2 regions of the Nocardia sp. NPDC050713 genome follow, and region 1 is predicted to be linked to the other one. Evidence: riboswitches for the same ligand, from Rfam matches in the RefSeq annotation. Region 1 holds a riboswitch; the other holds the start of a gene.
The links. Region 1 has a riboswitch for cobalamin ahead of cobN (cobaltochelatase subunit CobN). Riboswitches for the same ligand answer to the same signal wherever they lie in the genome.
Positions count from the first base shown of each region.

Region 2: another riboswitch for cobalamin. It lies ahead of AB0H49_RS03320 (CbtB-domain containing protein); the one in region 1 lies ahead of cobN (cobaltochelatase subunit CobN).

Region 1 covers NZ_JBFAHS010000015.1:24,204-31,620, forward strand. Annotated here, with positions in the region: gene AB0H49_RS25480 (precorrin-2 C(20)-methyltransferase) at 1-836, opposite strand, end outside; gene AB0H49_RS25485 (precorrin-8X methylmutase) at 833-1,468, opposite strand; gene AB0H49_RS25490 (Lrp/AsnC family transcriptional regulator) at 1,755-2,192, opposite strand; gene ddaH (dimethylargininase) at 2,322-3,164, shown strand; gene cobG (precorrin-3B synthase) at 3,247-4,425, opposite strand; cobalamin riboswitch at 4,648-4,769, shown strand; gene cobN (cobaltochelatase subunit CobN) at 4,799-7,417, shown strand, end outside.
Region 2 covers NZ_JBFAHS010000001.1:823,748-831,164, reverse strand. Annotated here, with positions in the region: gene AB0H49_RS03345 (NAD(P)H-dependent oxidoreductase) at 1-1, shown strand, start outside; gene AB0H49_RS03340 (multidrug efflux SMR transporter) at 226-546, shown strand; gene AB0H49_RS03335 (SRPBCC domain-containing protein) at 607-1,062, shown strand; gene AB0H49_RS03330 (OsmC family peroxiredoxin) at 1,153-1,593, shown strand; gene AB0H49_RS03325 (CbtA family protein) at 1,661-2,479, opposite strand; gene AB0H49_RS03320 (CbtB-domain containing protein) at 2,470-2,664, opposite strand; cobalamin riboswitch at 2,733-2,916, opposite strand; gene mhuD (mycobilin-forming heme oxygenase MhuD) at 2,972-3,289, opposite strand; gene AB0H49_RS03310 (alpha/beta hydrolase) at 3,361-4,104, shown strand; gene AB0H49_RS03305 (A/G-specific adenine glycosylase) at 4,133-5,059, opposite strand; gene AB0H49_RS03300 (carbonic anhydrase) at 5,159-5,782, shown strand; gene AB0H49_RS03295 (hypothetical protein) at 5,907-6,569, shown strand; gene disA (DNA integrity scanning diadenylate cyclase DisA) at 6,579-7,417, opposite strand, start outside.

The sequences.
Region 1 (7,417 bases):
TCGGAGGCGCTCGCCGAGGTCGATACGCCGGTCGAGGCGGCCGTCGCTTGGCTCACTTCGACGGCGGAGCGTGCTTCGGTGCTCGCGGCGGAACTTCTCGGCAGCGGCGTCGTCGGTCGCGGACCCGGCACCAGCGTGATCGAGAAGTAGGGCACGTCGGCGTCGTTCACCTCGGCGGCGGTGCGCACTCGCTCGCGGTCGGTGCTTGCCCGCTCCACGTAGTAGGCGTCGTCGAGTCGTCCCGCGTCCGAGAGTGCCTGCCGCACACCGGGATACGTGCGGCCGAGCTTCATGATGGCGGCGGCATCGGTATCGCGAAGGCGGCGGGTGAGTTCCTCGGTCGGCATGGTGCCGGGCAGCACCGTCAATACCTGCTCGCCCTCCACCAGCGGGGTGCCGAGCGCCGCCGACGCCGCGCTCACCGAGGTGATGCCCGGAACGATCTCGGCCTCGAAGCGATCCGCCAAACGGCGGTGCATGTGCATGTAGGAGCTGTAGAACAGCGGATCACCGGCGGCGAGCAGGGCGACGGAGCGACCCGCCGCCAGGTGCGCGGCCAGTCGTTCGGCGGCCTGTTCGTAGAACTCGTCGATCGCGCCCTGATAGCCGCCGGGGTGGTCGGTGGTCTCCGTCGTCACCGGGTAGACGAGGTGCTCCTCCAGTTGGCCCGGCCGCATGTAGGGCGCGGCGATGCCGCGCGAGATGCTGCGCCCGTGCCGCGCGCTGTGGAAGGCGATCACATCGGCCGCCGCGATGATTCGCGCCGCCTTGACGGTCACCAGTTCGGGATCGCCCGGCCCGAGTCCGATACCCCAGAGTTTGCCCGGTGTGGTCATTCCGCTTCGCTCGCAATCGCGTTCAGTGCCGACGCGGTGATGGCGCTGCCGCCGCGCCTGCCGCGCACCGTCAGGTATTCGACGCCGCCGTAGGCCGCCAGCGCGTCCTTGGACTCGGCGGCGCCGACGAAACCGACGGGGATGCCGAGGATCGCGGCCGGGCGCGGGGCGCCCGCGTCCAGCATGTCCAGCAGGTGGAACAGCGCGGTCGGCGCGTTGCCGATGGCGACGACCGCGCCGTCCAGCCGGTCACGCCACAGCTCCAGCGCCGCCGCCGAACGCGTATTGCCCAGTGCCGCGGCCAGTTCCGGCACCCGCGGGTCGGCGAGGGTGCAGATCACCTCGTTGTCGGCGGGCAGTCGCTTGCGCGTGACGCCGGAGGCGACCATCTGCGCGTCGCAGAGGATCGGCGCGCCCGCGTGCAACGCCGCCCTCGCCGCCGCGACGACACCGGGGGAGAAGGCGATGTCCTCGGTCAGATCCACCTGTCCGCAGCCGTGGATCATGCGCACGACCACCCGCGCCACGTCCGGCGGGAAGGCGCTCAGGTCCGCCTCGGCTCGGATCGTCGCGAACGACTGCCGATAGATCTCGGCCCCGTCGGTGAGGTAGCTGGTGCGCACGTCGGACATGGCGTCCACCCTAGGACGCGGCCGGGGGAGTCCGCCCACAGCCCCGGGATGTCGGAGCGAGGGCGGAGGTATGGCCACGCAGGGACGTGTCGAACCGTGAGGCAGGTATGCCGCGGGTCGGCCAGATCGGCGGGGGAGTCCGCCCCGAGGTCCCGGAATGTCCGAAACGGGGACGGAGGCGCGCCCAACTCGGGGTGGGCGGACGGGGCAGGCGAATGACCTGCCGATGGCCGGAATGGACGCGCAGGTATGCGCCGAACGGTGGAGCGGGCGTGCGGGTCGCGGGTCAGGTGCGTGGTCGTTCGAGGATGCGGGACATGACGATCGCGCTGCGGGTGCGCCCGACGCGCGCGTTCTCCCTGATTCGCTCCACCGTCGACTCGATCTCGGCCATGTCGGTGGCCATGACGTGCACCAGCGCGTCGGCCTCGCCCGCGATCGTCCACACACCGACCACCTGCGGGATCGGCTCCAGGCTTCGGCGCAGTTCGGCCGGGGTGATGTTGTCGCGGTAGTACACCTCGACGTAGGCCTCGGTGGTCCAGCCCAGCGCGGCCGGGTTCACCAGCGCCGTGAAGCCGGTGATCTGACCGCTGGCGACCATGCGGTCCACCCGGCGTTTGACCGCGGGCGCGGAAAGCCCCACCGCGGAGCCGATCTCCTGGAACGAGGCGCGCGCCGAGCGCAGCAGGTGGCCGAGAATCTTGCGGTCGGTATCGTCCATCACAGCCCTTCCTCCGTGACGCAATGATTCGCCGTTCTACCGTCGATTTGCGCAACGATTCGGCGTTCCGGACGCAATGCTAGGCCCTTTACCTTCGTGGCAGCCGTATTCCTCACTCCGGGAGCCACGATGACCTCAGTAGCTACCCTCCAGACCACCGAGCCCGCCCCCGCACGCCGACCCGTGCCGCGCCGGTTCGTGATGTGTCGCCCCGACCATTTCGACGTCCGGTATTCGATCAATCCGTGGATGAATCCGGACGCGCCGGTGAACCGCGCGCTGGCGCTCGCCCAGTGGGACGACCTACGCGCGACCTTCGAGCGCCATGGTCACCGGGTCGACGTGGTGCCCGGCGAACCGGGTCTGCCCGACATGGTGTTCGCCGCCAACGGCGGACTGGCCGTCGGCGACCGGATCATGTCCGCGCGCTTCACCCACCCCGAACGCGCCGCCGAGGGTCCCGCCTTCCACCGCTGGTTCGCCGGACGCGGCGTGGACGTCGCGGCGGCCGCGGAACTCAACGAGGGCGAGGGCGATTTCGCGTTGATCGGCGGCCGATTCCTGGCGGGCACCGGCTTCCGCAGTTCCGCGGCGGCCCACCGCGAGGTCGAGCTGCACTTCGGAATCCCGGTCGTCTCACTGGAATTGGTGGACCCGCGGTTCTATCACCTGGACACCGTCTTGATGGTTCTCGACGAGTCCACCATCGCCTACTACCCGCCCGCCTTCGACGAGACCAGCCGCACCGTGCTCGCGGGCCTGTTCCCGGACGCGGTCGAGGCGACCGACGCCGACGCCGCCGTTCTCGGCCTGAACGGGGTGTCCGACGGGTATCACGTCTTCCTCAGCCCGCACGCCACCGACCTCGCCGCCGCCCTCCGCGCCCGCGGCTACCTTCCGGTCCCGGTGGACGTCTCGGAGTTGCTGAAGGCGGGCGGCGGAATCAAGTGCTGCACGCTGGAATTGCACTGAAGGCGGGCGGCGGGATAAGTGCCGCGCGCGCGAACCGGCCTCGCCCGGTCCACCTGACGTCGGTTCGGGCGCTATCGCGTGCTCAGTCGACGCGGTAGCCGTCGGGAGTCGCCACCACATCGGTGACCTCGCCGCGCGGGCGGCCACAACGGCGGTCGCAGCCGGACCAGTGCTGACGTCCCGCGACGGTGACTTCCTCGGCGGGGATGTTGTCGCCCGCGCTGTCGGTCGACGAGCTGTCCGCCAGGACGCGGCCGGATTCGACTGCCGCGGTGACGTCGGCGCGTACGTCGGTCAGCGACTTCGCGCAGCCGGGCTGTCCGGCGCACGCGCTGACGTGCAACCACGGCGAGGCGGCGTCGAAGATCAAGCCCATCGGCGCGAGCACGCGGACCACCTGTTCGGCGGCCCACTCCTCGAGGTCCGCGACGATCAGACTGCGCCACGGCGTGATGATCACCGGGCGCTCGATCGCCGCGACGAATTCGGCGAGTCGCGCGTCGAGCGCGCCGAGCCGGACGCCCGCGCCGAGCGCGACCGAGCCGTCGTCCTGGTCGAGCCAGCCGATCGGAACATCCTGGGCCGCAGTGATTTCCACGCGCTCCGTGCCGGGCGTCAGACCGATCGACTCGATGATCCTCGCCGGACCGTCCGCGACCTCGTGCAGCCGCCACTGGCCCGAACTCACCTCGAGAAAGCCCTCGGCGGCGGCAAGCACGCTATCGACGGCCTCCGCTTTGGTGACGCGGATGCCGGTGTCGGCTCCCGCCAGCAGCAGCGCGAACTCGTCGGGGCCGACCGCGTGGACGCCGATGTCTCCGTCCAGACCGCTGACATCGCCGCGGCCGTCGTCGAGCGTGAACAGCACCCGTCCCGGCAGTTCCGCCAGCCGGGGCGTCGCGCACAGCCGAGCGTCGAGATCGCCGACCAGCCCGCGCACGTCCGCGAGCCCGCCGACCCGCCCGGACAGCGGCGAGGCCACGATGTTCCGCACGCGCTCGTGCGTCCGGCTCGGCAGCAATCCCGCCGCCGTCAGATGTGCGGTCAGCGCCTCCGCGTCGCGCACCTGACGCAGCTGAAGGTTGCCGCGCGAGGTCAATTCGATCGCGCCGTCGCCGAACTCGCTCGCCGCGGTCGCCAGGGCGAGCACCTGGTCGGAGGTGAGCCGTCCACCGGGCACCCGGATGCGCGCGAGCGGTCCGTCGGCGGCCTGATGCAGCCGCAGCACGCCGGGGCAGGAATCGGGGGCGGTTCGAGTCATAGCTCCTTCAGCCTACGTGCGCGGGCGTGCCCGAACCCACGGGCGGGAGTTCGCCCTGCGCGCGATGCCGAGAACGACGCGGCCAACGGCACGACCCGCAGCTTCGGCGGTAGCTACGACCTCGGCATCGAGCGCACGCCCGCAGGCTCGCGGACCGACCGGCTCCGCTCTTTCCTCGCTGCCAGCAGACGGCGACACCGACCGCTCCGGAACCGGGCGTGCGGCGGGCCACGCCATGCCGGGTACGCTCGGCGTGCTCGGCGGCGTCGAGGAAACCGGTGCAATTCCGGTGCGGTCGCGCCACTGTGAACAGCCAGACCCTCTCCGGCGAGCACCACACCCCGATGGGCGCGTCACCCGAGGAAGGTCACCCGTGATCCTGCTGCTGTCCACGTCCGACACCGATCTGCTCAGCGCGCGCGCCAGCGGCGCGGACTACCGGCTCGGCAACCCCGCCCGCCTGCTGGTCGACGACCTGCCTGGATTGCTGGACGGGGCCGATCTCGTGGTCGTCCGCATCCTCGGCGGCAAGCGTGCCTGGGAGGACGGGCTCGCCGCGCTCCGCGACAGCGGTGTGCCGATGGTCGCGCTCGGCGGTGAGATCGCGCCGGACGCCGAGCTCATGGAATGCTCGACGGTCCCGGGCGGCGTCGCGGCCGACGCGCACAACTACCTGGCCGCGGGCGGTCCGGAGAACCTGCGCCAGCTGCACAACTTCCTGTCCGACACGGTCCTGCTCACCGGCCACGGCTTCGCGCCGCCGGTGCAGCTGCCCAGCTGGGGCGAGCTCGAGCGCGTCGCCCGCCACCCGGCGCCGGTCGCGGGCCTTCCGACCGTCGCGGTGATTTACTACCGCGCCCAGCATCTGGCCGGCAACACCGGCTACGTCGACGCACTGTGCGCGGCGATCGAGGACGCGGGCGCGCGACCGCTGCCGCTGTACTGCGCTTCGCTGCGCACCGCCGAACCCGAGCTGCTGAACACGCTGCGCCAAGCCGACGCGCTGGTCGTCACCGTGCTCGCCGCGGGCGGCACCAAGCCAGCCACCGCGTCCGCGGGCGGCGACGACGAGGCATGGGACGTCGGCGCGCTCGCCGAACTGGACGTGCCGATCCTGCAGGGCCTGTGCCTGACCAGCGGCCGCGCCCAGTGGGAGGACAACGACGACGGCCTCTCGCCGTTGGACGTGGCGACCCAGGTGGCCGTGCCGGAGTTCGACGGCCGCATCATCACGGTGCCGTTCTCGTTCAAGGAGTTCGACGCCGACGGCCTGTCCACCTACGTCCCCGACCCGGAGCGGGCCGCCCGGGTCGCGGGCATCGCGACGCGCTACGCCCGGCTGCGCCACATCCAGCCCGCCGAGAAGCGACTGGCCGTGATGCTCTCCGCGTATCCCACCAAGCACGCCCGCATCGGCAATGCCGTCGGTCTGGACACGCCCGCGAGCGCCATTCGGCTGCTCACCGAATTGCGTTCCGCCGGTTACGATCTCGGCGAGTCGGGGGAGATTCCCGGTTTCGAAGAACGGGACGGCGACGCCCTGATCCACGCGCTCATCGCGGCGGGCGGTCAGGACCCGGACTGGCTCACCGCCGAACAGCTGGAAGGCAACCCGATCCGCATCGGCGCCGCCACCTACACCGCCTGGTTCGACACCCTCCCGGAAGACCTGCGCGAGGCCGTCGTCGAGGCGTGGGGTCCGCCGCCGGGTGAGCTGTACGTCGACCGATCGGCCGACCCGAAAGGCGAGATCGTCATCGCCGCACTGCGTTTCGGCAACGTGGTGCTGATGGTGCAGCCGCCGCGCGGCTTCGGTGAGAACCCCGTCGCCATCTACCACGATCCCGATCTGCCGCCCAGTCACCACTACCTGGCCGCCTACCGCTGGCTGGCCGCGCCGGAGACGGCGGGCGGTTTCGCCGCCGACGCCATGGTGCATCTGGGCAAGCACGGCAACCTGGAGTGGCTGCCCGGCAAGACGCTCGGCATGTCGGCCTCGTGCGGCACCGACGCGGCGCTGGGCGACCTGCCGCTGATCTACCCGTTCCTCGTCAACGATCCCGGCGAGGGCACCCAGGCCAAGCGGCGCGCGCACGCCACCCTGGTCGACCACCTGATCCCGCCGATGGCGCGCGCCGAAAGCTACGGCGACATCTCGCGATTGGAGCAGCTGCTCGACGAGCACGCCAACATCTCCGCGCTCGACCCGGCCAAGCTGCCCGCCATCCGCCAGCAGATCTGGACGCTGATGCGCGCGGCCAAGATGGACCACGACCTCGGGCTCACCGAACGCCCCGACGAGGAGTCCTTCGACGACATGCTGCTGCACGTCGACGGCTGGCTCTGTGAGATCAAGGACGTGCAGATCCGCGACGGCCTGCACGTGCTCGGCCAGGCGCCCGCGGGCGACGGCGAACTCGATCTGGTGCTCGCGATGCTGCGCGCGCGGCAGCTGTGGGGCGGCGAGGTGTCGGTGCCCGGACTCCGAGAGGCACTGGGGCTGAACGAATCCGGCGACGAGGCGCGCGAGCGGGTCGACGTGATCGAGGGTCGCGCGCGCGAGCTGCTCGGCGCGCTACAGGCCGCCGACTGGTCGGTGGACGCGATCGACGGACTGGTCGCGCGATTCGCCGACACCCTCGTGCCCTCGGGCGCGGCGGCCATCGGCGGCGCGGAACCGGGTACGGCCGGTGCGGTGCGCGCCGTACTGCGCTTCGCCGCAACGGAAGTGGTGCCGCGCCTGCGCGAGACCGGCGTCGAGATCGAGCGGGTGCTGCACGCGCTGAACGGCGGGTTCGTCCCGGCGGGCCCGAGCGGTTCGCCGCTGCGCGGCCTGATCAACGTGCTGCCGACCGGCCGCAACTTCTACTCGGTCGACCCGAAGGCGGTGCCGTCGCGGCTGGCCTGGGAGACCGGTCAGGCCATGGCCGAATCGCTGGTCGAACGCTATCGCGCCGACCACGGCGAATACCCGCGCTCGGTGGGCCTTTCG
Region 2 (7,417 bases), on a different contig from region 1:
AACGAGAACGGACGCGCCCGAACGACTCGAGCGCGAACGACTAGGCCCTGTCTCGAAGTCCGGGCTGAGGCGCCGGATGGAACTTCGAGACAGGGCCTAGGGCACGTGAACGGCTCGAGCACCCAACGAACGCGCACGCAAACGACTCTCGCCCCTGAACGACTCGCGCTCCTGAATGAGCGGAGCCCCTGAACGAGTGGAGCCCTGAATGAGCGGAGCACCGAAATGAACTGGCTCGTACTAGGTCTCGCGGGCCTCGTCGAGATCGTCTGGTCACAGAGCATCAAACCGACCGAGAACTTCACCCGCCCGCTGCCCACCCTCGTGTGCTTCGTGCTGGGCAGCCTCGCGGTATACCTGCTGTCCAGAGCCATGCAGACGCTGCCCGTCGGCACCGCCTACGCCGTCTTCACCGGCATCGGCGCGGTGGGCGCGATCGCCCTCGGGATCGTGGTGCACCGGGATCCGTTCAGCGCGGGGCGGTTGCTCGCGCTCGCGCTGATCCTCGGCGGCATCGTGCTCGCCCGGGTGACCAATCCCGAGTGACAGCCGATCACGTCGGGGCAAATGCTGTGGGGGCTTCGGGCGCGCGGGTATGGTCCGGTGATGGTCGACCAGTCAGTTCGTCTCCCGGATCTGTCCGCACGGCCCTACGACCTCACCGTGGAGCGGGTGATGAAAGCACCGCCCAGCTTGCTCTACGCCGCATGGACACAGGGGTTCGACATCTGGTTAGCCGCCCCGGATTCGGTGCGGATGAAGCCCGCGGTGAACGAGCCGTTCTTCTTCGAGACCGAGTTCGAGGGCAAGCGCAACCCGCACTACGGCCGGTTCCTGCGGCTGGAGCCGGAGCGCCTCGTCGAGCTCACCTGGGTCACCGGCGAGAGCGGCACCGAGGGCGCCGAGACGGTGGTGAGCGTGCAGTTCGTCAAGCAGCCGCGCGGCATCCGGCTTCGCCTGCGGCACTCGGGGTTCGCGAGCGAGGCGGCCAGAGACCGGCACCGTGCGGCGTGGCCCCGGATACTCGAGCAACTCGACGGGAAGCTCGGCGCGGCGAGCTGACGGCTCGCCCGCGGAAGCGGTGCGCACGGTTCGGCTGTGCGGGTAGGTTCTAGCCTGCACGAGTTCGGCTCACTTCGTGAAAGGACAATGATGCCAACACGTACCGCGCGCACCGCTTGGACCGGAGGTCTGCAGGACGGCTCCGGCCAGGTCGAGCTGACCAGTTCGGGCGTCGGCAAGTACGACGTGTCGTTCCCCAAGCGTTCCGCGGAGGAAGCCGACGGCACCACCAGCCCCGAGGAACTGATCGCGGCCGCGCACTCCTCCTGCTACGCCATGGCGCTCTCGGCGCAGATCGGCAACGCGGGCGCCACACCCGAAAGCCTGGACGTCACCGCCGACGTCACCCTCGGCCCGGACCCGGCGGGCGGCTTCCGCATCACTGCGGTCGCACTGACCGTCCGCGGCCGGGTGTCCGGCATGGACGCCGACGGCTTCCTCGCCGCCGCCGAGGCCGCCAAGGCCGGCTGCCCGGTCTCCAAGGCGCTGGCCGGTGTCGACATCATCAGCCTGGACGCCGCGCTGGCCTGACCGCTCGACCGAAAAGGGGCAGTGCCGGTCATGAGACCGACACTGCCCCTGATCTTTCGAACGCGAGTCACCCCGCGGTAGCGACCTCGCTCCGCGCCTGGGTGTTACGCCCCGCGAACTCGGTGAGCGCCGCGAAGCCGAGACCGAGCGCCGCCCACAGCGTGGCGGAGACGGCGAGCGACGCGACACGGAACTGCCACAGCAGGCTCGGCGGGAAGTCGGCGGACACCTCGTCGACGCCAGGCAGCAGGACGTAGCCCAGCGTGGTGATCAGCACGAACACCGCGACGCCCGCGATCAGCCGGACGGTGTCCAGCTGCCCGCGCAGCAGTTTGTACACGTACACCCCCGCGCCGACGGCCGCGAGGCCGAGCAGCACCGAGGCCACCCAGAGCAGGGTGCGATCGTTGATGGTCTCCGGATCACCCACCGCTGGTGGGTTCGCCGGGTACTTGAAGAACGGCACCGCGACTATCGCGGCCCACCCTGCGACACCGAGCCCGATCGCCAGCTTGGGACCGGACAGTGCGGTGTGGCGCCGCGCGAAATGCGCGACCGAGGCGAAGATCGCGCCGAAGGCGAGACCGCTGAGGCCGAGAGCCAGGAACTGCCCGAACTTCTGTCCGGGCCTGCTGACCAGCGGCTCTTCCTCGTCGCCGTGGGAATGACCCGTGGCGGGTTCCTCCGGCGTGTGGTGCGACTCTTCGGTGGCCGCGTTCGCCTCTTCGATGGCGATCGCCGCGTCGACCTTCGGTTCGCCGACGAAATAGCCCACCGTGGCGGCCAGCAGACCGGCGATCAAACCGGCGAGCAGGCCGCGCAGCAGCAGGGTTTTCAAGGTTCCGGCCAGGGGGACCGGAGTCGTCGTCGGTGGGTTCAGTGGCACGGAACACCCAGCAGATGACGTCCGTCATGCATGAGCTCGTGCATGAACATCCCGCTGCGCGAGATGGCGCCCTGATCGAAGCCGACCAGGTACAGCGTGAGCAGTGCGAGAAGAACGACACCTACCGTGACGAGCACGGTCGCCAGGGAATCGGTCGCCTGGCTCGGTGAATGCGCGATGGCCATTCGAGTCCTCCTAGGGATACGTCCCGACCGGATTCTCGGTCCCGGCAGGGCGTTGTCGCGTCCCGTGAGATGGGTGGTGCGGAGGGTGCCGGTGTCTGGCTTTCCGGCACCTCGCCTGGCCCCCGCCTGCTCGGCGGAGATCGGACTCGATGCTTGGAACACAGTGGCGCGACCGCTCCGGAATCACACCGGAATTACCGCATCACCCTCGCTTGGTCACCTCGAACTGTGACACCACGGCGCGCCCGTCGTCAACACGGTCGACACCTGTTGACCACGGTGTGGGCGAGTCGTTACCCGCCGGATGCTAGGACGCGGGCTTGGCCGCGACGTCGAGCACGACCTCGAATTCGAGCAGCGACGCCCCGGTCGAGACCGGCTTCTTGTCCCCGCTGCCGGCGTGCGCGGCACGGGCGGGACCGTCCCGCCAAGCGGCGAAGGATTCCTCGGAATCCCATTGGGTCACCACGAAGTAGCGGTTCTCGCCCGCGACCGGACGCAGCAGCTGGAAGCCGAGGAAGCCGGGCGAGTTCTCCACCGCGTGCGCGCGGTGCGCGAACCGCTTCTCCAGCTCGGGCCCTGCGCCCTCGGGGACCTCGATCGCGTTGATCTTCACGACAGCCATGAACTCGACAATACGTCGCCCGCGCGCGGGCGGGCGCGCGCCCGGACGAGCCCGGGGGCACAATCGTCCCGATGTGGTACGACGAAGGCGGAGCAGGCGTGCCGATCCTGCTGCTGCACGGTTTGATGGGCAGCGCGCGCACCTGGGGCGACCAGCTGGACTGGCTGCGGGCGCACGGGCACGTCTACACCTACGACGCCGCGGGCCACGGCCGCCCGGCCCCGCCGGAGTTGACCACCGAGGCCTTCGTCGCCGATCTCGCCGAGGCCACCGCGCACCTCACCGAGCCGATGGTCGTGATCGGCCATTCCATGGGGGCGCTGCACGGCTGGGTCTTCGCCGCGCAGTATCCGGAGCGGGTGCGCGCGCTGGTGGTGGAGGACATCGCCCCCGACTTCACCGGACGCACCGCCGCGGACTGGGCGGCCATGATCGAGTCGTGGCCGCAGCCGTTCCCCGACGCCGACTCGGTGCTCGAGTACTTCGGCCCCGTCGCGGGTCGCTACTTCCTGAACTCCTTCGAGCACGGCCCGGACGGCTATCGGCTGCACGGCTCGGTCGCGACCTTCCGCGACATCTCCGAGGAGTGGGGCACCCGCCATTTCTGGGAGCAGTGGCGGGCGGTGCGCGTCCCGGTGCTGCTCATCGAGGGCGAGCACACCATCACCCCGGCCGGGCAGATGCGGGAAATGGCCGAGACCAACGCGAATGCGGAGTACGTGCTGATCCCGGACGCGGGACATCTGGTGCACGACGATCAGCCCGAGCGCTATCGCGCCGAAGTGGAACGATTTCTGCACCGGGTCCTCGCCTGACCGACCGAAGGCCCCCTTCATCCGGCTGTCAGCGATCGCCCTCACCCGCGAGGGCGAACAATCCGTCCGCCGTCTGCTCGATCAGCCCGTCGACCAGCAGCGAGTCCAGCGCCCGATCGCGCTGGCCGGGATCGCGGGTCCAGGCCAGGTCCAGGCGCACCCGCTCCACCGGCCCGGTCGCGGCGCGCAGCACGTCGAGCAGGCGGCCGCGGGCCTGGCGGTCGGTGCCCTCGTACTTCTGGGTGCGGCGCACCACCTCGGACACCGGACGACCCGCGGTCACCCAGGCGCAGGCGGGCAGCGGGCAGTGCGCGCAGTCGGGCGTGCGCGCGGTGCAGACCGTCGCGCCGAGCTCCATCAGCGCGGCGGAAAACCGCGCCGCGCGGTCGATCTTCGCGGGCAGTAGCGCCTCGGTCTCGGCGAGGTCGCGCGCGGCCGGATTGCCCGCTTCGGCGCGACCGTGCACGGCGCGCGCGACGACCCGGCGCACGTTGGTGTCCACCACCGGCACGCGTTGGCCGTAGGCGAAGCAGGCGACCGCACGCGCGGTGTAAGCGCCGATGCCGGGCAGGCCGAGCAGCACGTCCACGTCGGTGGGAACCTCGTCGCCGTGCTCCTCGGCGAGCACCCGCGCGCACTCGTGCAGCCGCAGCGCGCGCCGCGGATAGCCGAGTTTGCCCCACGCGCGCAGCACCTCGGCCTGGGAGGACGCGGCCATCGCCGAGGGCACCGGCCAGCGCGCCACCCACTCCAGCCAGACAGGCTGCACCCGAACGACAGGGGTCTGCTGGAGCATGATCTCGCTCATCAGGATCTGCCACGCGGTCACGCCGGGGTGCCGCCACGGCAGGTCGCGGGCGGTCTCGGCGTACCAGTCCAGCAACACATCGGCGTCGATGCCGCGATCACCGATCTGTGGCAGGGCCGGTGTGATCCGACCTGTCCCGCTACGCATTACCCTCACCGTCCCCGCCACCCGGCGGCCAGTCGATATTTGCCGACACGTAACGAACCTGACTCGCTGGTAGCGAATGCCTTGTGCACAATGGTCGGTATGTCTGATTCCAACCCGATCAGCGCGTGGAAATCTCTCCGCCAAGGCAACGAGCGTTTCGTCAACGGCACCCTCATGCATCCTAATCAGGGCGCCGCCGACCGGGCGAAGCTCGTCGGCGGTCAGCATCCTTCGGCCATCCTCTTCGGCTGCGGCGACTCGCGCGTGGCCGCGGAGTTGATCTTCGATCAGGGTCTCGGCGACATGTTCGTCGTGCGCACCGCGGGCCACGTGGTGGACAGCTCGGTGCTCGGTTCGATCGAGTACGGCGTGCACGTGCTGAACGTGCCGCTGATCGTGGTGCTCGGACACGACAGCTGCGGCGCGGTGAAGGCCACCGTCGACGCGCTCGACGGCGGCGAGGTGCCCGGCGGATTCATCCGCAGCGTGGTGGAGAAGGTGTCGCCGTCCATCCTGATCGGCCGCAGGGAGGGCCTGTCCGACGTGGACGAGCTCGAGGCCAGGCACGTGGTCGAGACCAGCAAACTGCTCATGGAGCGTTCGTCGATCATCGCCGAGCGGGTGAAGGCGGGCGAACTCGCCATCGCGTGCGTCACCTACAAGCTGGCCGAGGGCCAGATGAAACTGCACAGTGCCATCGGCAACATCGGCGAGGTCGCCTGACCCGTTCTAGGAGCGGAGTTTCCCCAGCGTGCCGGGTGCGATGCACCCGGCACCATGGCGTCGTCCAGTTCGACACGCCGAGGTCCTGAGACACCGCGCCCGGTGCTGCCCGTAAGTTTGAATCGTGCTGGAACCGACTGGACCGCTGCCTCCGGAGATCTACTGGCGTCGTCGCGTTTTCGCCATCGGAATCCTGGTCTTGGCGCTCGCGCTGGTGATTTGGCTCGTGGTGATGGTCGTGCGCGGTGGCGGCTCGCCCGGTGACGCCAAGGTGGCCGCGTCGAGTTCGACCTCGTCGGTGAAGAAGTCGGGCGACACGCTGAAGTCATCCGCCAGCGCGGACGCGCCCAAACCTTCGGTGACCCCGGCGGCAAGTCCGGCTCCGGTGGCGTCCGGGCAGTGCCCCGATCAGTCGCTGGCGGTGAAGGTGACCGTCGAGCAACCCACCTACAAGGCGGGCGAGCAGCCGGTGTTCGGCATCGTGATCACCAACATCTCCTCGGTGACCTGCGCCCGCGACGTCGGCTCCGGATTGCAGCAGATCTCGGTCTACACCCTCGACGGCACCCGCAAGCTGTGGTCGAGCACCGATTGCTATCCGGACGGTCAGCCCGACGTGCGCAATCTGAATCGCGGTGAGCAGGCCGCTTTCCAGGTCACCTGGTCCGGCTCGACATCTCAGCCGAATTGCGCGGGCGAGCGCGTCCCGGTCCCGCCCGGCGCGTATTCGGTTGTCGCGCAACTCGGTTCGGTGCGCAGCGCGGCCGAGCCGTTCAACATCGCCTGAGCCGCGGCTTCATCGATCCCGTTCGAACGGGTTGTCCGCGCCCGCTTCGGCGAGGCGGGTCAGCCCGTCGCGGATCTGCCGCGCCGTCGGCACGCCGATCCCGTCGACGGCCTGTAGCTCGCTCGTTGTCGCGACCAGCAGTCCTTGTAGCGAGCCGAACGAGTCGACCAGCGATTCGATGTGGGTGAAGCGCAGCCGGGGTATCCGGGTGAGCACCCGGTAGCCGCGCGGGCGCATCGGCAGGTCCAGCGCCTCGATGGTGCCCGGATAACCGAGCGGCGCGGCCAGATTGGTGAGGTCGAGCAGTTCGGCATCGGTGACCAGGTCCAGCCCCGCCATAGCGCGCTCGACCTCTGACCCATTCACATGTCGGCGGTCGGCACACGAGCAGGCCGTGTTCTCCCGTTGCCTGGTACCCGTGCGGAGAACCACACCATGATCAGGTACACCCGCCCCCGCCGCCTCTGACCCATTCACATGTCGGCGGTCGGCGCACGAGCAGGCCGTGTTCTCCCGTTGCCTGGTACCCGTGCGGAGAACCACACCATGATCAGGCACACCTGCCTCTGCCCCCGCCGGCTCGCAGGCGAGGTAGTCGCGGACGAGCAACTCGCGCAGCCAGGCGCTGTCGCCGACCAGGTCCTCCAGTTGCAGGGCGAGCTGGCGACCGTCGGCGCCGAGCTCCAGCACGCTCTGCTCGATCTCCTTGGCCAGACGCCGCACCAGCTCCAGGCGCTGGGCCGCCGATAAAGCGTCACGCAGGGTGACGACGTCCTCGAGCTCGCTCTCCGACAGCTGCTCGCACACCTGATCCAGCCGCGCCTTGTAGCGTTCCAACGTGCCCAGCG